One region of the Paenibacillus sp. P2(2022) genome, then DNA from elsewhere that is predicted to be linked to it. Evidence: riboswitches for the same ligand, from Rfam matches in the RefSeq annotation. Region 1 holds a riboswitch; each other region holds the start of a gene.
What was found. Region 1 has a riboswitch for glycine ahead of gcvT (glycine cleavage system aminomethyltransferase GcvT). Riboswitches for the same ligand answer to the same signal wherever they lie in the genome.

Region 1 (11,078 bases):
ATGGCTCGTTCATTAGAAATTCCTGCTGTTGTAGGAACAAAAAATATATTGTCTCAAGCTAAAAGCGGCGATTTGATTATCGTCGATGGTCTGGATGGTCACGTGTTCGTGAATCCTACCGAAGAAATCGTTGCAGAATACCGCGCTAAACAAGTGGCATATGACAAGCAACGCGAAGAGTGGCGTAAGCTGCGCGGCGAAGCTACGGTTTCCGTCGATGGTGTCCATGTCGAACTGGCAGCCAATATTGGTACGCCTAACGATGTAGCTGGTGTTCTAGACAACGGTGGTGAAGGCGTTGGCTTGTATCGTACGGAGTTCTTGTACATGGGACGCGACAAGCTCCCATCCGAAGAAGTACAATATACAGCTTACAAAACGGTTCTGGAAAGAATGGAAGGCAAACCGGTTGTAGTCCGTACTTTGGACATCGGTGGAGATAAAGAACTTCCTTATCTGGATCTGCCGAAAGAAATGAATCCATTCCTCGGATTCCGTGCTATTCGTCTGTGTCTGGATCGCCAGGATATTTTCCGCACTCAATTGCGTGCTTTGTTGCGTGCAAGCGTGCACGGTAACCTGCGCATTATGTTCCCAATGATTGCTACGCTGAACGAATTCCGTGAAGCTAAAGCTGTTTTGTTGGAGGAAAAAGAAAAGTTGGTAGCCGAGGGTGTATCCGTATCTGAAGAAATTCAGCTGGGCATCATGGTAGAAATTCCTTCCACAGCGGTATTGGCTGACCAATTCGCAAAAGAAGTGGATTTCTTCAGTATCGGTACTAACGATCTGATTCAATACACAATGGCAGCGGATCGTATGAACGAGCGGGTTTCTTACCTGTATCAACCATATAATCCATCCATTTTGCGTCTGGTGAAAATGGTTATTGATGCCGCTCACCGTGAAGGACGTTGGGTTGGTATGTGTGGTGAAATGGCAGGAGACACAACAGCAATTCCGTTGCTGCTGGGTCTGGGACTGGATGAGTTCAGCATGAGCGCAACTTCCATTCTGCCAGCACGTAGTCAAATCTCTAAGTTGTCCCGTGCGGACATGGAGAAATTGGCTGCAAAAGCTCTGGATATGCAAACAGCCGAGCAGGTTGTTGAATTGGTTCAAAGCATCGAAGCATAAGGAAGGGTATCACATTTTCAAAGGTTATATCTTTTTCCAACAAAAATTGCTGTATACATACAGCAGCCGGTATCTCAACAGATACCGGCTTTTTTGTATGCTTTGGATGGTTGTGTTTGAATTTAACCTTAACTACATGCGCAATTCAGCACAGGCTTACGGGCTGCAGTGGTTTCATCCAGGCGTGTGACTGGAGTGGTATAGGGTGCATTGAGCACCAGCTCAGGGTTCTCCTCAGCTTCGCGCGCAATATGAATCATAGTGTCGACAAAAGCATCCAGCGTCTCTTTGCTTTCTGTTTCCGTCGGCTCGATCATGATGCATTCCTCTACATTTAGCGGAAAATAAATGGTAGGCGGATGGTAACCGAAATCAAGCAATCGTTTGGCTACATCCAGCGTGCGTACTCCAAATTTCTTCAAACCTCGCCCCGACATGACAAATTCGTGTTTACAATGCCCAGGATAAGGCAGGTCAAAGTGCGGAGCCAGCCGATGCATCATGTAGTTGGCATTGAGTACAGCGCATTCGGACACTCGCTTCAAGCCATCAGGACCGTAGCTGCGGATATAGGCATAGGCTCGGACGAGAATGCCGAAGTTTCCGTAAAAGGCTTTGACCCGCCCAATAGAATCTCCCTGCTCCCGATCCCAGCGGTACACACCCTGCGGATCACGTACGACAAACGGCTTGGGCAAATAGGGTATCAGCCGCTGCTTTACGCCGACGGGTCCAGCGCCAGGGCCGCCTCCACCGTGCGGAGTACTCATCGTTTTGTGCAAATTGAGATGCACCACATCAAAGCCCATATCCCCGGGGCGGGTAATCCCCATGATGGCGTTGGAGTTTGCCCCGTCATAGTAGAGCAGACCACCTGCGTCATGCACAATCGCGGCAATGTCAGTAATTTGCTTCTCGAACAAGCCCAGCGTGTTCGGATTGGTCAGCATGAGCGCAGCGGTGTCGTTGCCTACGGCTTGGCGGAGCGCGTCCAGATCCACCAGCCCCTCAGGGGTGGAGGGGAGGGTAATTGTTTCGAAGCCCGCGACGGTTGCACTGGCGGGGTTCGTACCGTGCGAGGAATCCGGCACGAGCACCTTGGTACGTCGCTCACCACGTGCCTCGTGGTACGAGCGAATCATCATCAGCCCGGTCCATTCGCCATGGGCGCCAGCAGCGGGCTGGAGCGTGACGGCATCCATGCCGGTCAACGCAGCCAGATCGTTTTGGAGCGTATGCAGCAGCTCCATAGCCCCCTGGATGCTATTCTCCGGCTGATATGGATGAATTTTAGCGAAGCCTGCGTAACGGGCGACATCCTCATTCACTTTTGGATTGTATTTCATCGTACACGAGCCAAGCGGATAAAATCCGTTGTCGACGCCGAAGTTGCGCTGGGACAGGGCGGTATAATGGCGAATAACATCTACTTCGTATACCTCGGGTAATGCCGCAGGTTCGCTGCGCAGCGCATAATCCGGCAAAAGCTCTGCCACCGGGCGACGAGGAACGTCGCACTCGGGAAGGGAATAAGCGATGCGACCCGGACGGCTCAATTCAAAAATGAGCGCTTGATCGTGTTCCTTCAACAGCTCTTGTTTCTGGTCCGGTCCGGTGTGTGTCATAGCAATCCCTCCAAGGTGTGTACAAATTGGTCAATCTCTTCTTTGGTTCTTTGCTCCGTCACGGCAATCAGCATGTGACCAGCAAGTTCCGGATAGTCCCGGCCCAAATCATAGCCTGCGATAAATCCAGCAGCTAGCAGATTGTCCTGAAGTTTGCTCATATTCGTACCTTCAGGCAGCCTAAGGGCGAACTCGTTAAAGGTCGGTGCGTGAAACGAGGCAGTTATGCCATTCAAGCTCAGCAATTGTTCTAACGCATAGCGGCTTTTATGCAAATTCAGCTCGGCTACTTCCTGGATACCCTGTTTACCCATGACAGACAAGTACACAGATGCAGATAAAGCAAGCAACGCTTGGTTGGAACAAATGTTAGACGTGGCCTTTTCGCGGCGGATATGTTGTTCCCGCGCTTGCAAGGTCAGCACGAAGCCGCGTTTGCCGTTGCGGTCTGTGGTTTGGCCTACGATACGCCCAGGGATACGACGCATATGTGCCTGAGAAACGGCAAAGTAACCGCAGGTCGGACCGCCGAGGGAGGACGAGATCCCAAGCGGCTGCGCGTCTCCTACAACAATATCCGCGCCCTGCTTACCGGGCGCCTCCAGCAAGCCAAGTGCCAGCGGGTTGGCACTGACGACCATTAGCCCCTTGTGTGCATGGATGAGGTCAGCCATCGGCTTCAGATTTTCCACGGCTCCAAAAAAGTTGGGGCTTTGGATCAAGACAGCCGCCGTCTGTTCCGATACGGCTGCGGCAAGCGCATCGACATCCGTTACGCCGTCCGAACAGCCGATCTCCACGATGTCCAAGTCCAATCCGCGCGCATAGGCTGCCAATACCTGGCGTGCCTCTGGATGGACAGACCTTGATACGATAAGCTGTTTACGGCGCGTGGCTGCGGCGGCCAGTGAGCCCGCTTCCGCCAGAGCTGTCGCTCCATCGTACATGCTGGCATTCGCTACTGCCATGCCTGTCAATTCGCAAATATACGACTGGAATTCAAAAATGGCTTGCAGCTCGCCCTGGCTTACTTCCGGCTGATAGGGGGTGTAGGCTGTGTAAAATTCGGAACGTGAGGTGATGTGCTGAATGACGGACGGAATATGATGATCATAAATACCTGCACCAAGAAAGCTGGCATGTGTATCTGTATTGGCATTGTGCCCGGCCAGCTCGGCCATGTGGCGAGTTAGGGCTCTTTCGTCGAGCCGAGAGGAAAGAGGGAGTTCCCCTTGGTATCGAATTGCCTCTGGAATGTCACTGAATAAATCATCAATGGATGATACGCCCACCACACGCAGCATTTCGGTTTGATCTTGTTCGGTCATGGGGAGATAGCGATGCTGCTTCATAAGTTCTGGCTCCTTTCGAAAAGCAAAATTTAGATAGTAAATTAGCTAATACATAATCGTAGTTGGAAAATCCAGAATTTCGTATCTGACATGATCATTTTTTTGAAATGAAGAGGATTTAGGATCAGCGTGGCCGTTTATAAAAAGGGGCTGCGACCACTTCCGCACGCAGGCGTTTACCTCGAATTTCGACCTCCAGCGGTGTAGATAGGGTGCTAAAACGACTGTCCACCAGGGCTAGCCCCAAATTACGCTTCAAGGTGGGCGATTGAGTCCCCGTTGTGACCTCACCAATGTGTTGGCCTTCCGCGAAGACTGGATAATGAGCGCGCGGGATACCGCGGTCAATCATTTCCAGCCCGATCAACTTGCGAGGAATTCCTTGTTCTTTCTGGTGTTGCAGTGCTTCTCTGCCGATAAAATCTCCTTTATTCAGCTTGACGAAGAAACCTAAACCAGCCTCAAGCGGTGAAATGGTGGCAGATAACTCCTGTCCGTACAGCGGCAGCCGTGCCTCAAACCGCAGTGTATCGCGAGCACCAAGCCCAGCGGGAATTAGCCCATACGATTCACCGCAACGAAGCAAACCATTCCACACGGCGGGTGCTTCCTCAGCAGGTATATAAAATTCAAAACCGTCTTCCCCGGTATATCCGGTTCGGGAGACGAGTGCTTTTGCTCCGAACAATTGCACGTTCTCATGGAATCGGAAAGATGCCAGATTCGTAATATCTGCATCTGTCACGGCTGCGGCAATATGTGCTGCTTCCGGTCCTTGTAATGCCAGCAATGCGATCGCATCAGACACATTCTCCAGATGAACCGATGCAGGTACGTGGCGCATGAGCCAATCCCAATCTTTGTCGATGTTGGAGGCATTCACAACGAGCATGTAGCGCTCTGGTCCTTTGCAGTATACAAGCAAGTCATCCACTACGCCTCCATCGGGGTAACACAGGAGTGAATATTGTGCCTGGCCCGGTTCCAACTGGCTGACATCATTCGTGGTTACCCATTGCAAAAAAGCCTCGGCTTCTTTGCCCTCAACCAAAAACTCGCCCATGTGCGAGACATCGAATAAACCCGCGCGTTGCCGGACGGCCTCATGCTCTTTTTGGATGCCGCTAAACTGAACGGGAAGCTCCCACCCGCCAAAGTCAATACAACGAACCCCGGGCTGCGTCCCGTAAGACGAAAATAATGGTGTTCTTCGCAAATTAGACATTTTTTCACTCCTATCCAGTGTAATCGGCTAAACAAAAAAGACAGGCTGAAAGAAACGTATAGACGGCAGTCCATACTCTTCTTTCAGCTCTGTCCTTGATACCAGAAAGTTACCCCGGTGTGAACCAGGTTTCCCCTTGGGTGATCCGCTCTAATCGCGAATGCTCTCCAGAGATGCGTCCGGCAGAGGTCCTTTTGCCTGAGAGATTCACCTGCAATGCATGTTTACTCCTTCGGCGCTACCTTTTGGATCAACGGTAGGTTACCCGGTTTTGCAGGTAACAACTTGATCCGAGTTCGCGTGCACACTGTCTCAGAAACGACAACAGCTATGCGAATCTTTTGGGTAGTCTCTCCCTCCGCGTTCATCCGCGTTTGCAGTTGTCGGGGTATTTCCAAAAGCATTTGCTATAACCCATTAATACGCAAATTCATTCAAAATGTCAATAAAAATGTCATATAAAACAATCCAAAAAACATTTAATGTATAAATAAGGATATGTAAGCGTTTGTTACAAGTTATCATTTTTTAATATTCTATGCTATATGAGATAACATGAAGTATTTTTGTTAGTATTATTGACATGAGTGTTCATGTTGTCATAATCTTAACCTGTCTAATACAGGTGATTAAAAGCATTTTATTCATGTGGAAGTGAGGCGAAAGCAGGATGAGTGAAGTGAAACGGGAACTTTGGTATACAGACGAACATGAGTGGGTTCAGCGCACAGCAGACGGGACGTTGCGGATCGGCATTACAGACTTTGCACAGCATCAACTGGGTGATATTGTTTTTGTGGAATTACCTGGGGCGGGAGCAACGATTGAACAGGGGGCAGAGATTGGTACAATTGAATCGGTGAAGACCGTATCCGACCTTTTTGCTCCGGTGGCGGGAACCGTATTGAAAGTAAATGAAGCTCTGGAAAGCACACCTGAGCTGGTGAATGAATCTCCCTATGAAAAGGGTTGGATGATTGAAGTAGAGATGGGCAATGATGTCGAGGAAGCTCTGAGCAAGCTGCTGTCTGCGGATCAGTACGAGCAGTTGATTTCGGATGAACAATAATGAGCAATATAAGATGGAATATTAGCGCTTTATTCTAAATTTTTATATGGATATTGAATTGAATAAAAGCATCGTTAGTCCGCTCGTTTTGTGTATAAAATAGTCGCTATGATCTGACATGGCGGCTATTTTTTTGTTGTCTTTTAGAAGACGTAATTACGTCAATTTATTAGATTTAGAGGTGAGCTCCTCTATATAAGGTGCAGATTTACAGCACTGTTTTTTCGACTAATTTCTATTGTTATCGGTCATATTAAGAAGAATTATGCAGGTATAATACGTTGTCCGTTATTTTAAATTTAAATGTTGTCATCAACGTTCATGACGAAAGTACGTTTTCATTTCGTTGATGAAGATAGCGCTGTCATTTAGTATGAATTTTAAGAAAAGGTAGTGATGCTATTTACTCACAAGGAGGATATGAATATGAGCACAGTGGACACAAAGTCCAGTTCAAGCGGTGGCGCTCGTGTCGCCGTACAACGTTTTGGCCGTTTTCTCAGCGGTATGGTTATGCCCAATATGGGGGCCTTTATCGCCTGGGGATTAATTACGGCCCTTTTTATTCCGACCGGGTGGTTTCCGAACGAGGGTTTTGCACAACTGGTTGATCCGATGAAAAATTATTTGCTGCCGCTATTGATTGGTTATACAGGAGGCACAATGATTCACGGACAGCGTGGAGGTGTGATCGGTGCCATTATGACGATGGGTGTCATTGTGGGGGCCGATATCCCGATGTTCCTGGGCGCAATGGTAGCTGGCCCGCTGGCTGCATGGATCTTGAAGAAGTTCGATAAGGCCATTGAAGGCAAAGTCAAATCAGGTTTTGAAATGCTGGTCAATAATTTCTCGGCCGGGATTATCGGTGCCATTCTAGCACTGCTCGCTCATGTGGGGATTGGCCCGGTCGTTCAAACCATCAGCCAAGTATTGTCGGCAGGGGTACAGTTTCTCGTAAATGCAGGGCTCTTGCCGCTTGTCAACCTCATTATTGAGCCCGGAAAAGTATTATTTCTCAACAACGCACTGAATCACGGAGTATTGAGTCCGATTGCGCTAGAGGAAGCTGCAAGAACAGGAAAATCCGTTTTGTTCATGCTTGAATCCAATCCTGGGCCGGGGCTCGGCATTTTGCTGGCCTATTGCCTGTTCGGTAAAGGCTCTGCGAAGTCGTCTGCTCCTGGTGCAGTTATCATTCATTTTTTCGGCGGGATTCATGAAATTTATTTCCCTTACATTTTGATGAAGCCGATTCTAATTCTCGCTGCTATAGCAGGGGGCGTTGTAGGAACCTTCTGTTTTATGTTGACAGGTGCCGGACTGGTTGCTGCTCCTTCACCAGGCAGTATCATTGCTTATTTCCTGATGACACCAAAAGGCGGATATTTGCCGATGCTGAGCGGTGTGATCGCTGCTGCAGTCGTATCCTTTGCTGTTGCCGCAGTATTGCTCAAGACAGGTAAGCAAAAGGAAGAGGGGCTGGAGGAAGCTGCATCCCGCCTGAAAGATATGAAAAATCAAAGCAAGGGTGCAAGTGCTAACGCCACTGTAATGGAAGATAACCACGCATCTGATCGTGCTGCTGAGATTGCCGCAGATCGAATGCTCAAGGATAAATCCGAAGTGAACAAAATTGTCTTTTCCTGTGATGCAGGTATGGGTTCAAGTGCCATGGGAGCTTCAATTTTACGCAAAAAAATGAAACAGGCGGGCGTGGGCGTTACGGTAACGAATACGGCAATCAGTGAAATTCCACAGGATGCGGACATTGTCATTACGCAAAAAACGTTGACAGACCGGGCTAAAACGGTAGCCCCGAATGCTGAGCACATTTCCATTGACAATTTTCTGAAAAGCCCTGAATACGAAGCGCTGGTTGACCGTCTGAAATCCGACTCTTAATCCCTATAAAGTCAGCCGTCTGTGTACAGTTTGTATTTCCTGCTGAAAGGGAATAGAGCTTGGGAAGGAACGGTATGCGCTTATGAATATTACGAAACGACAATCTGACATCGTGGAGTATCTTTTGGGGCAGCCCCATGAGGTTACGGCCGGAGAAATTGCCGAGAAGATTAATGTCAGCACAAGGACGGTCCATCGGGAACTTGGCGCAGTCGAGTGCTGGTTGGCGGCTCATGAGGTAAAGCTGGAGAAAAAATCAGGAATCGGTATCTATGTGGATGCCGACCCGACTCAGCTTGCAAGTCTGCGGGAGCAGTTGCTGTATACGAAGTCAGACGATTACTCGGCTGAGGAGAGAAAGATTGTAGTGCTGTGCATGCTGCTGGATACACAGGAGCCAATCAAGTTACTGGCGCTGGCATCGGATTTGAAAGTCACAGTAACTACGGTCAGTCATGATCTGGACGAATTACGAGGCTGGATTGCAGATCGAGGGCTCGTGCTAGTGCGCAGACGGGGATACGGTGTCGAGATTACAGGACGGGAGATAGACAAAAGACGGGCGATTTCTGAGCTGGCTCTCGAATATTTGGATGAATCGGCTCTGTTTTCCGGTCGTGAGGAGCTTCGTCCGGTGACACGTGTCACTGAAAAGTTGCTGGAGATGATGGGCAGGGAGAACTTGCTAACCGTGGAGAACGCCCTCTGGCAGCCTCATGATCAATGGCTGAAAAACATGGTGGAAAGCAAATATATGGAGTTGCTGATTCAAATTTGCGTGTCACTGGCACGTCTACGACTCGGGTACGTTGTAGATCATCGTGCCTCCCTCCCGTATTCGAAGACAGATTCGGAGGAGAATATCATGCTGCGCACAGCTATGGTAGAACGCATATGCGCAGAGTTGTCGGCGGCGCTGGCTATTGACTTTCCAGACCAGGAACGAAGTTATTTCAGGTTGCTGTTCCGTGATGCTGAGGATCATTCCACCCGCTTGCTGCCACTGGATGATCTTGTACTGCTGGAGTTGGTTCATGAGTTGATCCGTCGTGTGGAGGCAGAGACAGGCACACCACTTGCAGAGGACCGCGTTTTGCGTGAAGGACTGATAGCCCATATGGCTCCGGTACTCAAACGTTTGAGGGAAGGAAAGTCCATCCGCAACCCTCTCCTTCAGCAAATCCGCAAGGATTACGGCAGCTTGTTCGACTCGGTCAAAAAGGCTGCGGCGGATATGACCGAAATGGAAGTACCGGATGAAGAGATCGGATTTCTGGTCATGCATTTTGGCGCTTCGTTGGAGCGACTGCGACAATTGCAGCGGGAGGTTCGAGCCATCGTAGTCTGTACGAGCGGAATTGGGTCCTCCAGACTTCTGGCAACCAGACTGGCCAAGGAGCTACCACAGATCAAAATCGTGGATAGGGCCTCATGGTACGAGGCAACGCGGATTCCGAAGGAGGATTATGATCTGATCATTTCGACAGTGGAGCTGCCGCTTGAACCGGATCGTTATCTCAAAATCAGTCCGCTGCTGACGCAAGAGGAGAGTGACCGTCTGCGTCATTTTATCCAGCATATTACACTCAATCAACTCAATGACCATCCTCAGGAACAGGCTGTTCAGCCCGGCCAGGGCATGGAGTGGCTTACCGGTCTACGGAAAAGCCTTGAGGAGATTGTACACATTGTACAGCAATTTCAAGTATACCCGCTGGAAAATCAAGGGATGGATATGTCAGCCACTATAGAGGCTATCTGCATGTTGGAGGCAGTGCGGGGAAATGTCACAGAGCCTTCTGTTGTTGCTGAACAACTTGTAGAAAGAGAGCGTCAAGGGAGTCAGGTGATTTCTGATACCTCCGTTGCTTTGATTCATACGCGCAGTCCCTATGTTCGCCAGCCTTCGCTGACCTTGTATAGGCTGGCTGAGCCGCTGCTGGCGGATGTAGATGAGCAGGTAGAATGCGTTCTGCTGATGTTGGGACCTCGTGAGTTGCCGAAAGAAAGCTTGGAGGTATTGAGCGAGATTAGTGCATTACTGTTGCAGGAAGACATGATTACGCTACTGGAACACGGTAGCAGGGATCAGATTGCCAATTATATATCGAGTGAGCTGGCTGAATTTTTTCACAGTAAATTAGGGACAGGGAGGAATCTAACGTGAGTATTATGACGATAGACAAAATAAAAATGAACGCAACCGCCAAAGACAAATATGAGGCGATTCGTATGGCAGGACAAATTCTGCTGGATGCAGGACATATTACAAGTGAGTATATTGACAAGATGCTTGAACGCGAGGAGATCGTATCCACCTATATTGGGAACGGGCTGGCTATTCCACATGGTACCAAGGAATCCAAGACGCTTGTTCAATCCACTGGCATCTCCATCGTTCAGTTCCCGCAAGGCGTAGATTTCGGGGAAGAAAAAGCATACATGGTGATCGGTATTGCAGCCCAAGGCGGCGATCATATGGAGATTTTGACGAGTATCGCTGTGGTATGTGCGGAGGAAGAGAACATGGACAAACTTCGCAACGCAGTGGCTCCACAGGAAATTATAGATCTGTTCGAAAGTGAGCTGGAGTTATGAGAGCCGTTCACTTTGGAGCAGGAAATATCGGTCGTGGCTTTATTGGGCTGATTTTGTCACGTGCAGGCTATGAGGTTGTCTTTTCAGATGTCAACGAGACCCTTGTATCTGAGTTACGCCGCCGCAAGCAGTATACGGTAGAGTTGGCGAATGATACGAAGGATACG
Region 2 (11,078 bases), on a different contig from region 1:
GAAGGAAAATAGGAGGGATGAAAATGTCTCGTTTTGACAAGGTAGATCAGCTATTGCAACAATTCTTAGCGAATGGACCGGCAGGGTGTGGTTGTGCCATTGCACAAAATGGCCAAGTGTTGTATGAAGGATATCATGGATATGCTGATGTGGAAACTCGGAAACCGATTACTGAAGATACCGTGTATCGCTTGTTTTCCATGACAAAGGTTGTTGTATGTGCGGCTGCCCTTATGCTTTACGAACGCGGACAATTTTTATTGAATGAGCCTTTGTGTGAATATTTACCTGAGTATCGCGATTCGTATGTATTCAAAACTGCTCCTAACGGATACACCTACGTTGACAAGGCGGATAATCCCATTTTAATTAAGCATATATTCAATATGAGTGCGGGGCTTCCTTATGCTTCCGAGTTTTCAGAAACAGGAAAAGCTATGCACAAGGTCATTACAGCTTTAAAGGAAAAGCAAGGGAAATATGACCTGCGTACAGAAATTAAAGCGCTTTCTAAAGTTCCGCTTGCATTTGAACCGGGAACACGATGGTTATACGGATATGGACATGATCTTGTTGCAGGTCTAATTGAAGTCATTTCAGGTAAATCATTAGGACAATTTTTGAAGGATGAAATCTTTGATCCACTTGGAATGAACAATACAGGTTACCGTTATCGTGGAGATATTGAATCGCGGATGGCCTCCATGTATCAACGGACAGACGCCGGAAAACTTGAAAAAATTGAAGGTTTCTTGGATGAACATCATCAGCCAGATGCTATATATGAAGGTGGAGGCGCAGGCTTATATTCGACAGTCAAAGAATACCTGACATTTTCACAAATGTTGTCAAATGGCGGCATGGTAGACGGTGTGAGGCTATTGGGGAGAAAAACCATTGATTTAATGCGCACAAATCATCTGAGTACAGCCCAACTATCGGATTTCACCAATTCATACCATACAGGTTATGGCTATGGACTGGGCGTGCGTACGTTAATGGATAAAGCGGCTGGTCATGCAAACAGCTCGATTGGGGAATTTGGCTGGACGGGAATGGCAGGCACATGGGTTTCTATAGATCCGAGCGAACAGTTCTCCGTCGTTTATATGCATCAGCTTGATCCCAATATGGAAGAGTATCACCATTTGAGAATACGTGCAGCAGCTTATAGCTGTTTGTAAAAGTAAGGGTATATTTAACGATTTGATCTTCGGTAATACCGATTCTAGTTAATAAGGACCAAATTTTCTTTAAAGTCTAAACTATTCTTTTCCATATGACGACATAAAACGTAGGTGTAGGGATTTTGCGAAATCCTCAATTTTTAGCATTGAAATGGGAGGGAATTAGATTTTGAAGAATAGATGGTCCGGATTTCTGGCGTTGGTCATCCTGATTTCAAGTTTTACATCATATGCAGGGTTTGCATCTGCAGCAGATGCGGTGCTTTCCAAGATTGTCCTTTCCTCTAACGAGGTAACTTTGCAGCAGGGAGATACGGCTGCGCTGACGGCTACGGCTGTTTTTAGCGATGGGACGACCTCGAATGTAACCGTAAGCACGGATTGGAAAAGTGATAATACAGCTATCGCTACAGTGTATAACGGTACGGTTTCAGCCAAAGCTGAAGGGGAAGCGACCGTGGTAGCGACCTATAAAGAGAAGGTACAATCGGTTCAGGTACATGTTACGAAAAAGGTTAAGGCGCTGACATCCAATGTACAAAGCCTGAACTTACGTTCGAGCGGCACAGGACAGATTGATTTGACAGCGACTTATAGTGATAATACGACAGCTCAGGTTTCAGGTGATGCGACCTGGACCTCGGATAACCAAAAGGTAGCGACTGTAGTCAACGGATTGGTTACTGCTCAGGGAGCAGGTACAGCTAATATTAAGGCTGTTTATGGTCAACAGACTGTAACGATTGCTGTACAGGTAGAGCAGGTTAAACGTCTCGATGTCAGTTCATCAGAGGTTTCTCTTTTGTTGAAGGATACAGAGAAGGTTAAATTGACAGCAACGTTCCCGGATGGATCGGTACAGGACGTGACAGAGTCTGCTGAGTGGAGCTCCAGCAATGCAGCTGTGGCAGATGTACTGAAAGGCACTATTACCGGCTATAGCGCGGGTAAGGCGACGATCACAGGTAAATATGGCACGATGTCCGCTACGATTGCGGTGGATGTAGATCAGACGAATAAGCTGAAAGCCAGCGAAACCAATATTTTTCTCCGTTTGGATGAATCTAAAAAAATTCAGGTATCTGCTGTCTACCCGGATGGAACAGTAACGGATATCACAGATAAAGCTACTTGGGCATCAAGCGATGAAAAAGTTGCAACGGTGAATAAAGGAACGATTATGGCCATTGGAGCGGGTTCAGCTACAGTGTCTGCTAAGTATGGAGATAAGACAGTTTCGATCAAGACAGATGTCGAAACCTCTAGATTTCTGGATTTGAGCGAGGACAAGCTGAGCTTGAACGCCAAGGAATCCAAAAAGCTCAAGCTGACTGCAACGTACGTAACAGGTACGGAAGAAGATATCACAAGTAAGGCAGAGTGGAAATCCAGCAATGAAGATATCGCTTTTGTCAGCGCGGGGGAAGTCACAGGTTATAAAACAGGTGAGGCTACGATCACAGCTTCTTATGGCGGCAAAACAGCTACAGCTACAGTATCCGTAAATGTGCCTGGTGATCTGTCTTTGTCTTCCAAAACGGCAACGATTGATATTAATGAGGACTATACTGCAACTCTGACGGCTACTTATGCGGATGGACGCAAGGAAGACGTGACACAGGATGCGGAGTGGGCTTCAAGCGCGGAAGATATTGCTTCTGTGTCCAAAGGAACGATTACGGGTAAAGCAGCCGGTAAAGCGGTTATTACAGCGACCTATAACGGCAAAAAACTGACAATAAACGTACAAGTGGGTCTTGTGGACCGTCTGGAAACAGACTCGCGTGTAATTGCGCTTGGTGCTCAGGAAACAAAGCAGCTGAAAATAACAGGCGTTAAGAGTGGTGGCACAAAAACAGACGTAACCAAGGACGCCACTTGGACTACTAGTAATGTAAAAGTAGTTGAAGTTAGCGAAGGTTTGATTAAAGCGAATGCAAGCGGTAAGGCAACGGTCACTGCTTCATATGGCAAGCAAACCATTACGTTTACGGTAGAAGTGGACGTAGCGCAAAAGATTGAAGCGGATGCCATTGCGTTATCACTAAAATCCGGGGATCAAAAAACGATTGCGATTGTAGTTAAATCCAGTGATGGCAAAGAAAAGGATGTTACAACCCAAGCTGAATGGAAAACGTCCAACTATAAGGTAGCCACCGTCAAAAAGGGTCAGGTTACCGCGGTCAGCTACGGTAAGGCTAACATTCAGGCGAAGTTTGGCGGTAAGGTGATCAGCGTACCTGTTGATGTTGATACGCTTAAATACCTGCAAACGGACGAAGTCGCCTTGACTTTGAAGGCAGGGCAGCTGGCCAAAGTTACGGCTACAGCCACGTATAAGGATGAGTCGGAGAAGGATGTTTCCAAACCTGCTGTCTGGTCCTCGTCCAGAATTATTGTTGCGACCGTCAAAGACGGCAACATTAAGGCACAGGGCAAGGGCAAAGCTGTAATTACAGTGAAATATGCAGGTAAAATGACGAAGGTACAGGTAACCGTTCAGTAATCTGTTAAAATGAAAAGAAAAAGAGCAAGCATACGTCTAGAGACGATATGCTTGCTCTTTTATTTTTTAAAGCTTAGAAGCTACGATTTATTCTTCTTGGTTGATGTGTTGCGTGTCAGTGATTCGGTCAAACGCTTGCCAGTGGGTGTCTGGGCCAAGCCGCCTTTGGCGGTCTCGCGGTGCTTCGACGGCATCGCGCTGCCGACTTCAAGCATTACGTCAATGACTTCGTCAGACGGAATGGCGCTGCGCACACCCGCCAAAGCCATATCCGCTGCGGCAAGTGCGGTCACGGCTCCCAGCCCGTTGCGCACGATGCACGGAATCTCGACGAGTCCGGCGACGGGGTCGCAAATCAGACCGAGCGTGTTCTTGAGCGCTAGGCCTACGGCGTGAACGGCCTGCTCAGGTGTGCCGCCGCGTAGCTCGACCATAGCTCCAGCGGCCATCCCGATGGCTGAGCCAATCTCAGCCTGACAGCCTCCCTCCGCGCCGGAAATGAAGGAATTGTTGGCGATGACGTAGCCAATGGCTCCGGCTGCGAACAAGCCGTGCACCATATGCTCATCATCCCAGCCGAACCGCTCCTGCGCACTAATGAACACACCGGGGATGACTCCACAAGAGCCAGCAGTGGGCGTAGCCACAATACGCCCCATGGACGCATTAACCTCCGACACGGAGAGCGCATAAGCCATGGCGAGTGCGGAGGCGTCGCCGGAGCAGGTTTCCCCTGCCCGCAGATACTCGGCCAGACGCTTGCCGTCACCGCCTGTTAATCCACTGCGGGATACGGTGTCTTGTGTCTGACCACGATGAACGGCCTCCTTCATGACTTCATAATAATCAGACATTTGGCGGAAGATTTCTTCTTCCGTTGTATTCGTCTCTTGTACCTGCTCTTGAATCATCAGGCGGCCAATCGTGGTGGATTCCTCCGCGCATATGGCGCTGATTTCATGCAGATGGCTAAATCGCATCAGATTCAGCTCCTTTTTTCAAATTAATCATTTTAATTTCGTACATATGTGGTAAGGATCGTAGTTTTGCGATCAGTTCAGCCGTAGGAGGACTGTCCGTTTCGATGGCGGTAAGTGCTTCACCATCTCGGCCTTTGCGATCCACATGCATATAGGCAATGTTAATGTCGGCAGCGCCGAGTGCTGAAGTCACCGCACCTAATGTGCCGGGCTTATCCGAGTGAAGAAGCACCAACGTAGCCAGCTCCCCGGTCAGGTTGACTCGGAATTCGTTGAGCTGCTGGACATGGATGCTGCCGCCGCCGATGGAGGAACCCAGCAGTGTGCGCTGATCCTCACCCTTCCACAGTTCAAAACGGACGGTATTTGGATGGGGCGCGGGTAGTCCGCTGACGGCAAACTCCACGGCCATTCCAGCCTGCTCCGCCCATTGCTCGGCATCTGGAATTCGGTGGTCGTCTGTATCGTAATTGAGCAGGCCTGCGATGAGTGCTAGGTCTGTACCGTGTCCTTTGTAGGTGTCGGCGAAGGAGCCGTACAGTGTCATGCGGGCACGGTCCGGCTGCATCCCGAGCCAGTGACGGGCAACGCGTGCAAGCCGCACCGCGCCTGCAGTGTGTGAACTGGAAGGTCCGGTCATGGCCGGACCGATAATGGAAAATACATCTTTGAAACGCATGGTGTGGCCCCCTGTATGTTCTAGTACCATAGTATATGGTATTTCCGCGTTTGTGCGCAGCTATGACGGTTCCTAATGCTGACGTACAATGTGAGCGCAAAAAAGGACAGGATAAGGAAGTTTCCCTTATCTCTGTCCTCGTTACCTGAGAGTTTCGTGCGGTGTCCTTACCGCCTTACCCCTTGGGTGGCTTGCGCTCTCTCCAGAGTTGCGTCAGATGACGATACATGGACCTGAGAGATTATCCGCCAGCCGGGTGCTGGCGGCTTGCTCCTTCGGTGCCGCCAGCGTGTAAGCTCCTGGACAGACTCTCCCGTCATCTTCATTCGCGTATACCGTTCTACATATCTTTCTTAGCGTAATGTATGCCGTGCTCGGTGTCAATCGCAGGTTTCAATTTTTACATAAACAGGCGAGTTTCCGATAAAAAAGATTAAAATTTACATATTTATGGATGAAATCAGGAAGGAATTAGAAGATTGACAGCTAATCTGATAGAGGACAAGTACATTTATGGAATTATAGGAGGGATATTGACGTATGGTAAAAGGCTTGCGGTTCACAGGTTCACGCTTGAAAGGGGTGCTGCATCTAGCAGCGATCGTATCGCTGTTGATTGGGATCCTCGTTCCATTCGGTCAGGTCAAGGCAGAGGGAGCATTGACAGTAGACGAAGCACTTCAGCGCCAAGGCAGTGGAGGTGCAGTGACGGTGGAAGGCTACATCGTCGGACATGCTACCGGATCGAAAACAGCTAATTTTTCTGCTCCGTTTGCGAATGATTTTAACGTACTGATTGCCGACCAGGCCAATGAACGTTTCACGTCTAATCTATTGGATGTGCAGCTGACATCTGCGTACAGAGGGCAATTTGGGTTAACAGGTCATCCTGAGCTGGTCGGCAGCAAAATTCGCGTGACAGGTACGCTTGGTGCCTACAATAATTTTGGTGGAGTAAAAAGTCCAAGCGCTGTGGAACTGGTGAGTGGAAGCGAGCCGGGGGAACCAGGTGAACCTGGCGAACCTGGCGAACCTGAACCTGGCAACCCGGGTCAACCCAGTACTACACTGCCGGATGGAAAAGGCAAAAAGGTGCTGTTCGATAATACGCACGCACAGACGGCTGGTGCAGCAGATTGGGTCATTGAAGGCGCCTTCTCCGACTTTGCCAATGGATTGCGTAATGTAGGCTTTACTGTGGATCAATTGAACCGCCCTATTCCTTTTACTTATGGAGAACAGGCCATAACCTATGATAAGCTGCGCCAATATGATGTGTTCATCATCGGTGAAGCGAATGTGGCCTTTAAGGCATCCGAGCAGGCTGCCCTGCTGCAATATGTGAATAACGGGGGAAGTGTCTTCTTCATCTCCGACCATTATAATGCCGACCGTAACAAAAACCGTTGGGATTCCTCCGAGGTTATGAATGGCTACCGTCGTGGAGCCTATACTAATCCGGCCAAAGGCATGACTGCAGAAGAAGCTGCATCGCCGGCGATGCAAGGATTAACAAGCTCCGATTGGCTGGCGACCAACTTTGGTGTTCGTTTCCGTTATAATGCGCTTGGCGATGTAAATGCTACGGACATCGTAGCCGCAGATCAATCCTTCGGCATTACCAAGGGTGTACGCTCGATTGCCATGCATGCGGGATCTACGCTGGCTATTATTGATCCTACCAAAGCCAAAGGAATTGCCTATATCCCGACAGGTACAAAAAAATGGGGCAATGCAGTAGACCAAGGAGTCTATAACGGCGGAGGCCGTGCGGAAGGTCCTTATGCTGCGATCTCCAAGGTGGGTCAAGGCAAGGCAGCATTTATCGGTGATTCTTCCCCTGTAGAAGATGCTACTCCGAAATATGCACGTGAGGAAAACGGACAGTCGAAAAAGACATATGATGGTTTTAAGGAAGTAGACGATGCCACCTTCCTAGTGCAAACGGTTCAATGGCTTGCGTGGAAGCAGGACTACACGAAATTATCCGATGTGGCAGGTTTAACGCTGGATCAACCGACGAAGCTGCTGCCGTTTGAAGAGCCTGCGGCTTCCACAGAACCGCAACCGGAGCCTTGGTCTGCTCCAGCAGCAGGCTACAAATGGTACGATCCAAGAACGTTCAAGCCGGGCTCCTATGGAGCGGCTTCATAATAAACGCAAAAAATAATTCAGTGTGAGTGGTTGGGTGCTAGTTAGCCGTTTGGTCCTCTGTAGGGGATCAAACGGCTTTTTTGTGATGAAAATTAACCTGTGGTTGGTTATTTTATTACATTTTGTGCCAGGAAGGTCGCGCTACGGCTGGATCATTGATTTTTTAAATGATGTTGATAGCATAATCTTAATTGATATATCCATATACTGGTGATAGGATGTATTCAAATTATTCCGACAAAAACGGTATGTAATGTTTGTGGAAGGTTTTAACATCAAACATGGTGAGAATAAGCAGGACAAGACCATGGAGAATGGAGGAAACGCGCGCATTGAATATCGAGCCTGTGTTGGAGATTAAAGGATTATCCGTATCTTTTCGTATCAACGATCAATACCACCCGGCAGTCGATCATCTGGATCTGACGGTCAACCCCAATGAAGTGCTGGCTGTAGTCGGAGAATCCGGTTGTGGCAAAAGCGCGCTGGCGCTTTCCATCCCACAATTGCATGACATGGAGCGGACACGTGTCGAAGGAAAGGTTCTTTTTAAAGGCACGGATCTGATCCGTCTCTCCTCAGGGCAAATGAATAAAATCCGCGGAGCGGGCATTGGCATGATCTTTCAGGACCCGCTGACAGCACTGAACCCGTTAATGAGCATTGGCAAGCAGATCGAGGAAAATCTCGATTATCATACGTCCCTATCTACGAAGCAAAAAAGGGAACGTGTACTGGAGCTACTGGAAAGCGTGGATATACCCAACCCCGTACGTGTGTATGAACAGTATCCACATGAACTTTCAGGAGGGATGCGCCAGCGTGTGATGATCGCGATTGCCATAGCTTGCCGACCCTCACTTATTATTGCAGATGAGCCGACGACTGCGCTCGATGTAACCATTCAATCGCAAATTCTTGACTTGCTCAAACAGCTTCAACAGGAGACTGGAAGCGGAATTATTCTGATTACGCACGATCTTGGCGTTGTGGCCGAAGTAGCTGACCGTGTGGTGGTCATGTATGCCGGAGAAACCGTGGAAAGCGCTGATGTTTTTGAATTATTCCGGCATCCACAGCATCCGTATACGCGTTCCTTGCTAGCCTCCATGCCGGGATCGCATACCAAGGGAGAATCGCTGCATGTCATTGGTGGCATTGTTCCCTCATTGCAAGATATTCCTCGCAATAGCTGTCGCTTTGCTTCGCGTATTCCCTGGATTCAGCAGAGAATGCATGAAGACCATCCCCGATTAAAAGAAATTTCTCCCGGCCATTGGGTCCGCTGTACATGTTACCAGCATTTTCATTTTGAAGACGAAACAAAGGGAGAGGCTGCTCATGGCACTACTGGAGCTAAATGATTTGAAGGTTCATTATCCGGTGCGCGGTGGTTTTTTCCAGCGTGTTGTTGATCAGGTAAAAGCAGTGGATGGCGTGTCGATCAGCATAGAGGCAGGCCAAACATATGGGCTAGTGGGAGAATCCGGCTGCGGAAAAACGACGACAGGCAGGACGATTATCGGCCTGAATAAGCTGACGAGCGGACAGATTCTTTTTAATGGAAAGGACCTTGCGGCTTTGAGTCGGAATAACCGCCATCCGCTGCGTAGAGACATTCAGATGATTTTTCAGGACCCCTATTCTTCGCTTAACCCGCGCAAGCGCGTATTGGATGTCATTGCTGAACCGCTGCGGAACTTTGAAAGGCTGAGTAATGAGGAAGAGCGTCGAAAAGTGCAGATGCTGCTGGAAAAGGTCGGCTTGAACGCTGATGCGGCCTACAAATATCCGCATGAATTTTCCGGAGGCCAGCGGCAACGAATCGGGATTGCGCGTGCGCTGACATTAAATCCAAAACTGATTATTGCTGATGAACCGGTATCGGCGCTAGATGTTTCTGTGCAGGCACAGGTGCTTAATTTTATGAAGGATGTGCAGCGAGAGTTCAAATTGACGTATTTGTTCATTAGTCATGACCTGGGTATTATCCGCCATATGTGTGACCAAATCGGCATCATGTACCGAGGTCGCTTAGTGGAACAGGGAAGCGAGCAGGACATTTATGAGCGTCCACAGCATTTGTATACCCAGCGGCTTATTGCCACCATTCCCAGTATTGATCCTGCGAAGCGGCTAGAAAATGCTCGAAAAAGGCAGAAGCTTTTATCCTCTTACAAGTCAGAGCTGCCCAAACATTTAGATGCGAGTGGAAAGCCGTTTGCACTAAAATCAGTAAGTCCATCCCATCAAGTCGCGCTACCTTAAGGGAGGTACAGAATATGTGGAAGTTTACAATGCGCCGGCTGCTGGTTATGATCCCTCAACTTTTTGCACTGAGTGTGCTTATATTTTTCCTAGCTAAGGCTATGCCAGGGGATGCCCTGACAGGGCTCATCACTTCAACACCCAATCTGAATCCGGCTGCACTGGAAGAACAGCGGCAAAAACTGGGACTCAATGACCCGGTGTGGGTGCAATATGGGAACTGGCTTGTCCAGCTTGCTCATGGGGATCTGGGTAAATCTTATGTACATAAAATTAGCGTTACCGATTTGATTGGCAGTCGTTTGGGGAACACGTTCTTTCTGGGTGTAGTGATTCTGGTTCTGACGTATCTGATCGCCATTCCGCTGGGAGTACTCAGTGGTCGGTATCAGCATAGTCTGCTGGATAAAACCGTGGTGGGGTATACCTATCTCAGCTTTGCAACACCTCTGTTTATACTCGCGTTGCTGCTGCTGTACGTGTTTGGATTCAGACTTGGCTGGTTTCCAACCAGCGGCAGTGTGGATGTAGGTGTTGAACCGGGGACATGGTCATATTACGTGAATAAATCGTATCATCTCATACTACCGGCGGTTACAGGCGCATTGCTCAGTACGACGGCTACAATTCAATATTTGCGCAATGAGGTCATTGACACACGTCTGAAGGATTTTGTGAAAACAGCACGTTCCAAGGGGGTACCCGAAGGAAAGATCTATTCCCGTCATATTTTCAAGAACTCTTTATTACCCATTGCTGCTTTTTTGGGCTACGACCTGACGGGTGTGATTGCCGGCAACATTTTCCTGGAATCTATTTTTGGTTATCCGGGATTGGGCCAGTTGTTTCTTCAGTCTATCACCCAACGGGACTTTTCAGTCGTGAACGCGCTGGTCATGATCTCCGGCTTCTTGGCACTATTAGGAACCCTTTTATCTGATGTCATCCTGAGCAAGGTCGATCCACGCATTCGAATTGAATAGCGAACAAGTCTAGAGAAAAGGAGGGGTTATGGTGTCTATGCAGGTGGAGGAGGTCTTCTCGCCGGAAATCATTCGTAAATCACCATCCAGTTGGTCTGTACTGCGTCGTGAGCTGGTACGTGACAAAATGGCCTTGATTTCCATTGGATTTGTGGCTCTGTTCTTGATTTTTATATATGCCTCTGTCCTGTTTGTCAATCAGGATGTAGTCACGACGGTCGATTTGGGCGCGATCCGCGAAGCTCCCGGCTCAGTGCACTGGCTGGGTACGGACCGAGCGGGCAGGGATATATTCGGCCAGTTGGTCATTGGGGCCCGCAA
Region 3 (11,078 bases), on a different contig from region 1:
ATCGTTCCGTTAACCGGAGATGTCAGCACACCCTCTGTAGGATCGATCAAGATTCCTTTCCCCATAGCGCCTGAAGCAAAAGCAACATCAGAAGATTGTTCTAATGGCAGCACTTTACCTTGCAGCGGACTTACGAGGATTTCTTTTTCGATGGCTACTTCTTTTTTTACGGGTGCTGTTTCTGTTTTTGCAGCTTCTTCTTTTGGATCATCAAAGCCCAAAATCATAACCAATACAACTGCAAGTACAAAGGCAACGAGTAAGCCGATAACAACCCACAAGAACCCAGCTCCAAAATAAGTTGGCAACGCCAGTAAACTAGGCAGGGAGAAGGATTTTGCAGTTGCTCCGCCGGAAGCGATAATAGCGCCACCGATACCACCAGAAATACAAGCGTAAATGAAAGGCTTTTTCAATTTCAAAGTTACACCATAAATCGTAGGTTCAGTAATCCCGAATACAGCTGCCAGTGTAGAAGAACCAGCCAAAGCTTTCATTTGAGTATTTCGTGATTTCAGGAATACCCCCAGTGTTGCACCCGCTTGAGAAAGTACGGCTGCTGTAAGCATTGGAAGCATCGTGTCATAACCCAATGTTTGAATATTGGACAGCATAATAGGAACGAAGCCCCAGTGTACGCCGAAAATAACAAAGACTTGCCAGAATGCCCCAGCAACAGCTCCGGCAATCAATGGGCTTAAATTGTACACCCATGTAAAACCGTTCGCCAAGCCTTGGCTGATCAGGTTACCGACTGGACCAAAGGCCAAAAACGTCAACGGAACAACAACTAGCAGTGATAGCATAGGGACGATAATGTTTTTAACCGATTGATGAACAAAGGAATTAAACCAACGTTCCACATAGGACTGTACCCATACCGCGAGAATAATCGGGATTACGCTGGAACTATATTTTATCAGAATGATTGGAATCCCGAGAAAAGCCAGTTTTGCCGGATGGTCCACCGCTGCAATAACATCCGGGTAGACGAGGGCTCCAGCAACTGCGACCGATACAAAAGCATTCGTCTTAAATTTACGGGACGATGTAATAGCTAGGAATATAGGCAAGAAATAAAACACGCTGTCCGAAGCGGCGTTCAGAATGAGATACGTACCGCTTGCAGTATCAATCCAATGGAGCGACGCAATTAAGGCCATAATCCCTTTGAGCAAACCAGCTCCGGCAAGAGCACCCAAGAGAGGTGAGAAAATGCTGGAAATGATATCGACCGCTTTGCCAAGAAAATTCGTTTTTTCGGAAGATTCTTCTTTTTTCGCATTTGGATTATCTGCATCCTGCAGATTTGTTTCTGCCATCATATGCTCAAAGACCTGACCTACATTGTTACCAATGACCACTTGGAACTGGCCACTGCTTTCCACCACTGTAATGACACCAGGTGTTGCTTCCAGTGCAGCTTTGTCTGCTTTTGTGCGATCTTTTAATTTAAATCTCAAGCGTGTAGCGCAATGGAATACCGAATTGACATTCTCTTCGCCGCCAACGAGAGTCACTATTTTTTTGGATAGCTCTTTATCACTCATGTTCAGAACTCCTTAAGTGTTATTCTTGCTACTGATAGGATTTACCGTTTACATTTGTTACTGAGATGCGCCGGCGTGCATCTTTTTTAACCTTGTAAACAAGAAAAACCTAAACTCGTGGTGAAAACTGCGCACTCCTCCTATAAGGGAACGTCGATTTCACCATCAGTTTAGGTTTTGCCTGCCTTACCAGTCACAATCCATGAACGATGAGGATATAAAGTTTTTAGCCTGATATGTTATTACGCTCAGTTACCCGATGAATGTGAATCGTTAGATATACATACTCATCTTTGCTTAAATATTGATCATATGTTTTTTCCAGATACTCATTAATTTTTTGGGCACAAGCAAAAGCCTCGGTATATGTTTGCTTTACCTGGTTGTACAAAAATTCTTCACCACTGTGAATAACCTCTTTGCGAATCACTCGCATTGCAAAATATTGCAAATGGGTCAAAAATCTCGAATAGCTAAAAGAAGACTCATCCAGCACAATCCCGTAATGATACGTAATAATATTCAATATGTGTTGGACAATCTCGGTCATTTTCAGTGTAGCCTTCATCTCGTTACCATCAATCCGTGCATTCACCATATGCAGTGCAATAAATCCCGCTTCGTCTTCGCCCAATTTTACACCGAGCGTATTTTCAATTTTTTGTAGAGCATCCAGCCCAACTGCAAATTCTTTTTTGTAAAAGCGTTTAATTTCATACAGCATCGCGTTTTTGAGTGCCAATCCTTTTTCTTCCCGCTGTATGGCAAAATGAATATGGTCGGTCAATGTTAAATAAATGTTATCACTTAACTCCGTATCCAGCACTTCGGCTGCATGGGTCACAATTTCATTCACGACCTCCAGATGAGACACAGGAATATCGTTTAGCAGCTCAGTTAGTCTGGCCGTGAACTCGTTTTCATTTAACATGAAAATCTTATCTATTTTATGATCATCGACTTGGTCCCCAGCCACCTTTTTGAAGGAAATACCTCTTCCCATGACAATGACCTCTTTGCCTTTATCGTTTTTAGTCAACAGGACGTTGTTATTGAGCACCTTCTCAATAATCATTGAAGTTCCCCCTCCCATCCTTTACCAATAAAAAATGCCCAAGCACAATTCAACACTATTGTTAGCAATAGCACTCAATTGAACTCAGGCATTGCCCGCATCACCGGTCACAATCCTTCGATATAGTGCTATTGTAGCACAAAAAAAAGCGATTTCAACATATTTTATTCTCTTTCGACAAAAAATATTTCATATCAAGGCCCATTTGCCTAATTTGCAAGTCAATTGTGCCCTTAAGTAGTCGTACGCTCTATGAGGCTGTATTCTAGCGAATGAAGCTCCATTTGGCGTCCAATCAGCTGAGGGGAAAGCATGAAAAAGGCATTTTCCGCCTGAGCCATAATGGGATTTTGAACCGTTGTAATCCCCATGGTGTGCGCCAGCTCCGTGTTATCAAACCCAACAATCGCCAGATCTTCCGGTACCCTCAGCAATTGTCTGCGCGCTTCGCAGAGAATGCCCACTGCTACATAATCGTTAGCACACAAGATAGCCTCTGGAAATTCCTCACGATGCTGTAACAAATTGCGCACGACCTGTTCGCCATCACGAATGTTATAAATAGAAGAATAGTTCCAGTGTGGCAGCACCGGCAGATTGTGTTCACTCATGATCTGCTCATAGGCTCGTTGTCTGCTGTGAGTATTGATGCTGCTTGGACGACCAAAAGCATTGGCTATACGTGTATAGCCTTTTTGTATCAAATGTTTTAATGCTAACATGTATCCTTCATATTGATCCATAGCGACGGAGCGAATATCGGTATGCTCCATTCGTTGCCATGCCACGATCGGTCCATATTTGCAATAGGTACTCAAAAAATCAGTGTCATTCACGCAGGAAATGATGACCAGCGCATCGACTCTTTTTCTTTTTAAATCCTCGAAAGCTTGAAGCTCTTTCTTTTTGTCTTCTCCCGAAGTATAAATAATGGTTTGGAATTCATATTGGCCTGCGATTTCCACAAAGCTGTCCAGAAATGCCAGCACAATTTCATTGATAGTTGAAGTGATGATACCAATCTGAAGCGTCTGACCCTTGGATAGAGAGATCGCATTCCGATTAGGAACATAATCTAATTCCTGCATGATTTTTAAAATTTTAGCTCTGGTTTCGTGACTTACATGGGGGGACTGATTTAACACTCTGGATACCGTAGCTTTGGAAAAGCCCGCCAGTTTTGCAATTTGATCAAGATTCGACATGATGCTTCTCCTCACCTGAGAAAAAAATACTTGACATGAAACGCGTTACAACAATTAGGATGCTTTATGAGGGCATTACGTCTATTTTAAAGCATCTGTCGATGCATTTCAAAGGAGAACGGTTACCGTTAGTTATGGATTCGCATTGCAGCACCTGACGGGTTACTGACTAAAGTGAAAACATTAAATTAAGGAAAGAGGTTTTCATACCATGACGAAGACGCTAAAAGGATTCCCGAAAAACTTCCTCTGGGGCGGGGCAACTGCAGCCAACCAATTGGAAGGTGCTTTTGACGTAGATGGAAAAGGTCTGTCCAGCGCAGACATGATAGCCTATGTACCTAAATCAGAACGTAAGAACGATCATGCTATAGAAATTTCGTCCGAACGACTGGAGGACATCTTGGCAGGGAAGGTAAACGCCCGTTTTCCAAAGCGTGAAGGTGTGGACTTTTACCACCACTACAAAGAAGATATTGCCTTGTTTGCAGAAATGGGCTTTAAAGTATTCCGGATGTCCATCCACTGGTCGCGGATTTTCCCGAATGGATATGATGCCGAGCCGAATGAAGCGGGATTGCAATTCTACGACAATGTATTCGATGAGCTGCGCAAGTATGGTATTGAGCCTTTGGTAACACTGTCGCATTATGAAACACCGCTAGGTTTGACACAGAAATATAATGGCTGGTTGGGACGCGAAGTCGTGGATCATTACGTAAAATATGCCGAAACGGTATTTACACGCTATAAGGATAAAGTAAAATACTGGCTGACCTTTAACGAAATTAATGTCATGACTATGAGCCCGTTTACAGGCGGCGGTGTGGTTATTGACCGTGTAGAAAACAAGCAACAAGCGATATATCAAGCATTGCACCATCAATTTGTAGCAAGTGCATTGGCGACCAAACGGGGACATGAGATCATTCCGGGCGCTCAGATCGGCTGTATGCTGGCCCGCATTGAAAGCTACCCACATACGTGTAACCCAGAAGATATCCTGAAAGCACAGCATGAAAATCAAATGAACCTGTTCTTTACGGATGTGCATGCTCGTGGGGAATATCCCAACTATATGAACCGCTATTTTGAAGAAAATAATATTGTGATCCAGACAGAATCCGGCGATGCCGAAATTTTGAAAAATAACACGGTCGATTTTATCTCATTTAGTTACTATATGACCTTGACCGTATCGGCAGGGCCAGAAGGCGAAAAGGCAGCAGGGAACCTGATAGGCGGTGTGAAAAATCCGTATCTGCAGTCTTCCGACTGGGGATGGCAGATCGATCCGATCGGCCTGCGTGTTACACTGAATACGTTTTATGATCGCTATCAAAAGCCACTGTTCATCGTGGAAAATGGCCTGGGTGCGTATGATAAGGTAGAAGAAGACGGCTCTGTGCATGACACGTATCGCATTGATTACTTGCGTCAGCATATTGCCCAAATGAAGGAAGCGATTGCTGACGGTGTTGATCTGATTGGTTACACCAGCTGGGGACCTATCGACCTTGTGAGCATGTCTACGTCCGAAATGTCCAAGCGCTACGGATTTATTTACGTTGATCTGGATGATGACGGTAACGGAACGCTTCAACGCTCCAAAAAGGACTCATTTAACTGGTATAAAAATGTGATAGCAACCAACGGTGAAGAACTGTAATTCCATATCGTTTTGGCGGGTACAGCAGAGAAAATCCTCAGGATGCAATCTGCTGTACCCGCTTTTTGTATAGACACTCTATTGATTCTTTCAGAGGGCTTCACAAATTTTTCACTTGTAATAAGCTGAAATTTTTCTGTATAATGAATAAAAATTTCATATGTCTGGTTGATGTTTGCGGGAGATGGAATGAAAGTTCCAACCGAAGGGGCAAAACTCTCAGGTGCTTAGGCTGATTTACAGCAACGAGCAGGGACCGTAAACGGACAGAACTCTGGAGAGACCCTTAATTGGGCGCCGAAGGTGCACCGCAGATCACATCTGCTTAAACTCTCAGGCAAAAGGACAGAGACGCGAATAACCTGTGACAGGGATAGCCCTAGGCTTTTTATAAGCTTTTAGAGGTGAAATCCTGCACAAGATGGTTGTATTTTTTCGTGCCTTTAACCTCTCCAGGAGTCGAATCAACAGATTTGACTCTTTTTTGTTTTCTACTATGCTGGAGGAGCGGGTTGAAATGAATTTGGTACATGTGTTAGAAACGATTAGCAGTTGGATATGGGGGGCGCCTCTCATCATCCTTGTTATGGGAACGGGGTTATGGCTGACCATACGTCTAAAAATGTTGCAGGTATTCCGCCTGCCCCTGGCGATCAAGCTCATCGGTAAGGCCCCGAATGAAGGTAGCGGGGATGTAAGTAGTTTTGCGGCTTTGAGTACGGCATTGGCGGCTACCGTCGGTACAGGAAGTATTGTCGGTGTAGCGACAGCCATTAAGCTGGGCGGGCCAGGTGCCCTGTTCTGGATGGTCGTTGCAGCCTTCTTTGGGATGGCGACGAAATATGCGGAAGGTGTACTTGCGGTAAAATACCGGGTGAAGGATCGGAATGGACAATTTTCCGGCGGCCCGATGTATTATATTGAAAAAGGCCTGGGACGCCGTTTTAAACCGTTGGCGATGCTGTTTGCTTTTTCAGGGATGCTGGTAGCGTTGTTCGGAATTGGAACATTCCCTCAGGTCAAGGCGATTGTATCTTCGACTGAAAACAGTTTTGGCGTTCCGCCGATTGTAACGGCGCTGACAATTGCTGTCCTTACAGGTCTTGTGACCATTGGAGGACTCAAAAGCATTGCCAAGGTATCGACGAAGGTCGTTCCTTTTAAAACAGGCCTGTATGTATTGATTTGTATCATTGTACTGATTCGATTTGCTGACCAACTTCCTGCCGCAATTGCGCTTGTGCTTCATTCGGCATTTTCAACTACATCGGCAACCGGCGGATTTGCAGGAGCTACGATTATGCTGGCCATGCGCAGTGGGGTAGCCAGAGGTATTTTTGCCAACGAAGCTGGATTGGGGAGCGCACCGATTGCAGCCGCAGCTGCCAAAACCAAATGGCCTGCGGAACAAGGGCTGATTTCCATGACGGGTGTGTTTATTGATACGATGGTTATTTGTGTGATGACCGGGTTGACGTTACTGGTGAGCGGGGTGTGGAGCGGGCCTACCGATGCAGGCTTGATGACTCAGCAAGCATTTTCCAGTGCATTTCCGCTGGGAGCAGAGCTGCTCACCATCATCCTGATTATGTTCGCATTCACCACCATGCTCGGCTGGAACTATTACGGGGAACGCTGTGTTGAATACTTGCTTGGGGTTAAGTGGATCAAGCCTTATCGTTATTTGTTCATTGTACTGGTTGGCGGGGGCGCGTTCATTAAACTGGATGCGATTTGGCTGCTGGCAGATATTTTTAACGCCATGATGGCTTTTCCAAACCTGATTGCTTTGCTCGGCTTGTCGGGAATTGTCGTTGCCGAAACCCGGACTTATATGAATTCTTTGTATCCTAATAAGAACAAGGGTATTCTTGCTGGTGCCAATGTAGGGGCGGCTATCCAAGTAGAAGAAAAGGGACAAACGGTAAATTCATAAATACTAAAAGGGAGTATCCTCAGCCATCACAGGCTTGAGGGTACTCCTTTTTTAATGTTATAACGATGCACGCAGTATAGCTAAAATATCTTCCTGTTTCAGCTTTTGATAATTACCGAAACCTCCGTGCTCCATTTCACGGGCCGCGATGTTTGCGATGTTTTCCAATTGCTCATCATGAATGTTGTAATCGGCCAGAGTAGAAGGTGCACCGAGACTTGTCCAAAACGCACTTAGACGGTCAATACCTTCCAAGGCAATTTCTCTGTCAGTTTTACCTACAGTGTCCAAGTCAAACATACTGAGCATCAGCCGCTTCATGCGTGCAGCATCCTGATCCACCGTATGTCTCATCCAGTTGGGAAACAGAATCGCCAGACCACCAGCATGAGGAATATCATATACAGCGGATAATGCATGTTCAATGGTATGCGAAGCCCAGTCCCCGAAGTAACCCATTTGCAGCGTACCGTTCAGGGCAATCGTCCCAGCATATAATATCGTTTCGCGATGCTCATAGTTGTGCAAATCCTCCAGCAGCTTAGGTGCCGTTTCGATCACGGTTTGCAACACGGAAAAGCACATGCGGTCTTGCAGCGGTGTATTTTTGACATTGTGAAAGTACTGTTCAAACACGTGGCTCATCATATCCACCATGCCATAAACCGTCTGATCACGTGGCACAGAAAAGGTGTTTTTCGGGTCCAAAATGGAGAACTTCGGATGCGTCACCGCGCTGCCCCACACGTATTTTTCGTTCGTTTCCCAGCTGGTGATAACTGAATCCGGATTCATTTCCGAACCAGTGGCGGCCAGTGTAAGGATGGTACCGAAGGGCAAAGCCTGGGTCGGCATATGTTTTTTGTTGATAATATCCCACACATCGCCGTCATATTCAGCTCCTGCTGCGATAGCTTTGGTGCAATCAATAACGCTTCCGCCGCCCACTGCAAGCAGAAAGTCTATCTTTTCCTTTCGGCAAATGTCGATGCCCTTCTTAACGGTGGACAAGCGCGGATTGGGTTCAACGCCCGCCAATTCATGAATGTTGAGGTGCAGAGGCTCTAACGCATTTAATACCTGGTTATACAAACCATTTCGCTTGACACTTCCGCCTCCATATACCAACAAAATGTTTTTGCCGTAATTCAACAGTTCTTGCTGTAATTGTTCAATTTGATTGTCTCCAAAAATTAATTTGGTGGGGTTATAATATGTGAATTTGTTCATCTGGAAGGTTCCCCTCGGTTCATAGTTCATGTTCAAATGGTAATCTCTTATCTTGACTAGCCCATTAAATATCTGACTTGGCCATGTGAGCTATTTGAAATGACGATTAACCATTATACATGAAAAGAATAAGGGGAATCAAGTGAAGGCTAATCTTTGATCGCTCCAGCGGCAAGATCGGAAATAAATTGGCGGCTGATGAAAAGAAACAAAATAATAAGAGGAAGTACAGCCAGCAGGGTGCCAGCAATGACCATCGCATAATCCGTATTGTAAATCCCGTTCAACTGCGACAATGCAATCTGGAGGGTGAATTTGCGCTCATCCGTTAAAACGATTAATGGCCATAAGTAATCATTCCAAGCTCCTATAAAGGTAAATGCGCCGAGAAAAGCGAACGCAGGGCGTAAAATCGGCAGTGCTACATTCCAGTACAGCCGAAAAAAGCTGCACCCGTCCATACGCCCCGCATCCAGGAGCTCCTTGGGAATAGATTCTTCTGCATACTGACGAATCCAGAAAATCCCGAAGGCATTTACCATACCCGGGATGATGAGCGCTTTGAACGTACCTACCCATCCAAAGGAAGCCATCATGACAAAGGAGGGGACGAGCGAAAGTTGTGAAGGGACCATCATTGTAGCTAGCAGAATGACGAATAGCACCTTTTTGCCCGGAAAATCAAACTTTGCGAATGCAAAACCGGCCAGTGAATCAAAAAACAGCACCAATAGGGTAATCGAACTGGCTACAAAAAGGGTATTCAAAAAGGCGCCGGCAAAATCAATCTGCTGCAATACTCTCGTGATGTTATCCAGGAAGTGGCTGCCGAACCACAATTGTGGCGGAAAACGATAGATGTCTGAGGTTGTACGGGTTGCCATGACGATTAGCCAGTAAAATGGAAACATCGACAGGATGATACCTACCAACAGCCCAGCATATAAAACAATGGATTTTGCACGTGTCTGCATCATGTGGTAAAGCTCCTTCCATCGTTATTTTTTACCTTGAACGAGTTTCCAATTGATGATGGAGAATAGAGCAATGATGAGAAACATGCCCCATCCGACAGCAGCGCCATATCCAAAATAGTTGTTAATGAACGACTCGCGGTACAGGTATAAAACGATGGTCATGCCACTTGCCCCGGCACCGCCGTCATTACCGACCAGGACCTGTGGCTCGGTGAACAGCTGCATCCCACCGATGGTGGACGTAATGACCGTAAACAGAATGACTGGGCGCAGCATCGGAATGGTGATGCGGAAAAAAGCTTGCGCTCCGGTTGCCCCGTCTATTTTGGCGGCCTCATACAGCACATGTGGGATACTCTGGAGCCCAGCCAGATAGATAATGGCGTTGTAACCCATCCATCTCCAGACGACCATGGAAGAAATGGCGATTTGGATACCCCATGGCACATTCAGCCATTGGATCATAGGTAGCCCCAAGAGCTGCAAAAGGTAGTTGAGAAATCCAAAATTGTTGGCAAATAAGGCGCCAAAGATGATGGCAACAGCAACAATAGATGTCACATTGGGCAGGAAGAATCCAACTCGCCATAAGGTGCGCATTTTCACAAAAGGGGCATAAAGCAGAAAGGCAACAATGAGTGCTAGAAATAGCATTGGAATCGTGGCGTACACCCAGATCACAAACGTATTACCTACAGCCTGCCAAAATTCGTTGTCTGTCACAAGGTAACGAAAGTTGCCCCAGCCGTTGTAGGTCATGTCTCCGATCCCGTCCCATTTGTGAAACGCCAGGTACAATGAAAAGCCAATCGGAAACAAGCCAAAGATGCCAAACAGCAAATAAAATGGCGAGATCGCAGCATAAACGGCCCGGTGCTTCCAGATTTCTCTCAGCATATTGTCCACACGCCTTTTTTGAAGTTTTGTTTTTTAACGCTGTAATTCCCGTTCAATTCGTTGCATTGTTTCCGTCCATAATGAGTCGGGATCGGCATTTTGTTTGGCCACATTGGCAAGACGACGGGTTACAATGCCGTGGATGACAGGATAGCGCTCGCCGAAATAGCTATTTTTCACCTGACGTGCGGAGGCGGCAAAAATGAGGCCAGTGGCCTGACCACCAAAGAAAGGCTCGGGTGTCTCCATGACTGGATCGTCATAGACGCCGGGAGTGGATGGGAACAGGCCGATTTTATGGTAGGCTTCCAGTTGGTGTTCCGGGCTTTGCAGCCAGGTCAGAACTTCAAAGGCTTCTTTGGGGTGTTGGCTAGATTTGAGGATAGAGATGAAAGACCCTCCCAGATTTCCGTCTCCTCCAGGAGCACGGGCGACTCTCCATTTGCCCGCTGTATCCGGTGCGGCTTCTGTGAGAACTTGCTTCATCCAGATTGCCCCTACGAACGAGGCGATTTTGCCGTTATTGACCGAAGCATTCC

Region 2: it holds a riboswitch for glycine, as region 1 does, so the genes downstream of both, sdaAB (L-serine ammonia-lyase, iron-sulfur-dependent subunit beta) here and gcvT (glycine cleavage system aminomethyltransferase GcvT) in region 1, are expected to answer to the same signal.
Region 3: it holds a riboswitch for glycine, as region 1 does, so the genes downstream of both, MMB75_RS18350 (alanine/glycine:cation symporter family protein) here and gcvT (glycine cleavage system aminomethyltransferase GcvT) in region 1, are expected to answer to the same signal.

The regions. Positions count from the first base shown of each region.
Region 1 is NZ_JAKWFI010000001.1:86,688-97,765, forward strand. Features, by position in the region: gene ptsP (phosphoenolpyruvate--protein phosphotransferase) at 1-1,137, shown strand, start outside; gene gcvPB (aminomethyl-transferring glycine dehydrogenase subunit GcvPB) at 1,266-2,762, opposite strand; gene gcvPA (aminomethyl-transferring glycine dehydrogenase subunit GcvPA) at 2,759-4,114, opposite strand; gene gcvT (glycine cleavage system aminomethyltransferase GcvT) at 4,239-5,339, opposite strand; glycine riboswitch at 5,419-5,515, opposite strand; glycine riboswitch at 5,529-5,602, opposite strand; gene gcvH (glycine cleavage system protein GcvH) at 6,010-6,408, shown strand; gene MMB75_RS00440 (PTS mannitol transporter subunit IIBC) at 6,835-8,313, shown strand; gene MMB75_RS00445 (BglG family transcription antiterminator) at 8,396-10,480, shown strand; gene MMB75_RS00450 (PTS mannitol transporter subunit IIA) at 10,477-10,911, shown strand; gene MMB75_RS00455 (mannitol-1-phosphate 5-dehydrogenase) at 10,908-11,078, shown strand, end outside.
Region 2 is NZ_JAKWFI010000012.1:11,326-22,403, forward strand. Features, by position in the region: gene MMB75_RS23445 (serine hydrolase domain-containing protein) at 24-1,184, shown strand; gene MMB75_RS23450 (Ig-like domain-containing protein) at 1,357-3,693, shown strand; gene sdaAA (L-serine ammonia-lyase, iron-sulfur-dependent, subunit alpha) at 3,774-4,673, opposite strand; gene sdaAB (L-serine ammonia-lyase, iron-sulfur-dependent subunit beta) at 4,663-5,352, opposite strand; glycine riboswitch at 5,564-5,678, opposite strand; gene MMB75_RS23465 (DUF6359 domain-containing protein) at 5,893-7,506, shown strand; gene MMB75_RS23470 (ABC transporter ATP-binding protein) at 7,839-8,870, shown strand; gene MMB75_RS23475 (ABC transporter ATP-binding protein) at 8,848-9,774, shown strand; gene opp4B (oligopeptide ABC transporter permease) at 9,789-10,757, shown strand; gene MMB75_RS23485 (ABC transporter permease) at 10,795-11,078, shown strand, end outside.
Region 3 is NZ_JAKWFI010000005.1:290,730-301,807, forward strand. Features, by position in the region: gene MMB75_RS18330 (beta-glucoside-specific PTS transporter subunit IIABC) at 1-1,550, opposite strand, end outside; gene licT (BglG family transcription antiterminator LicT) at 1,777-2,625, opposite strand; gene MMB75_RS18340 (LacI family DNA-binding transcriptional regulator) at 2,859-3,830, opposite strand; gene MMB75_RS18345 (glycoside hydrolase family 1 protein) at 4,042-5,499, shown strand; glycine riboswitch at 5,668-5,752, shown strand; glycine riboswitch at 5,764-5,858, shown strand; gene MMB75_RS18350 (alanine/glycine:cation symporter family protein) at 6,017-7,435, shown strand; gene MMB75_RS18355 (iron-containing alcohol dehydrogenase) at 7,493-8,665, opposite strand; gene MMB75_RS18360 (carbohydrate ABC transporter permease) at 8,815-9,642, opposite strand; gene MMB75_RS18365 (carbohydrate ABC transporter permease) at 9,664-10,539, opposite strand; gene MMB75_RS18370 (ABC transporter substrate-binding protein) at 10,573-11,078, opposite strand, start outside.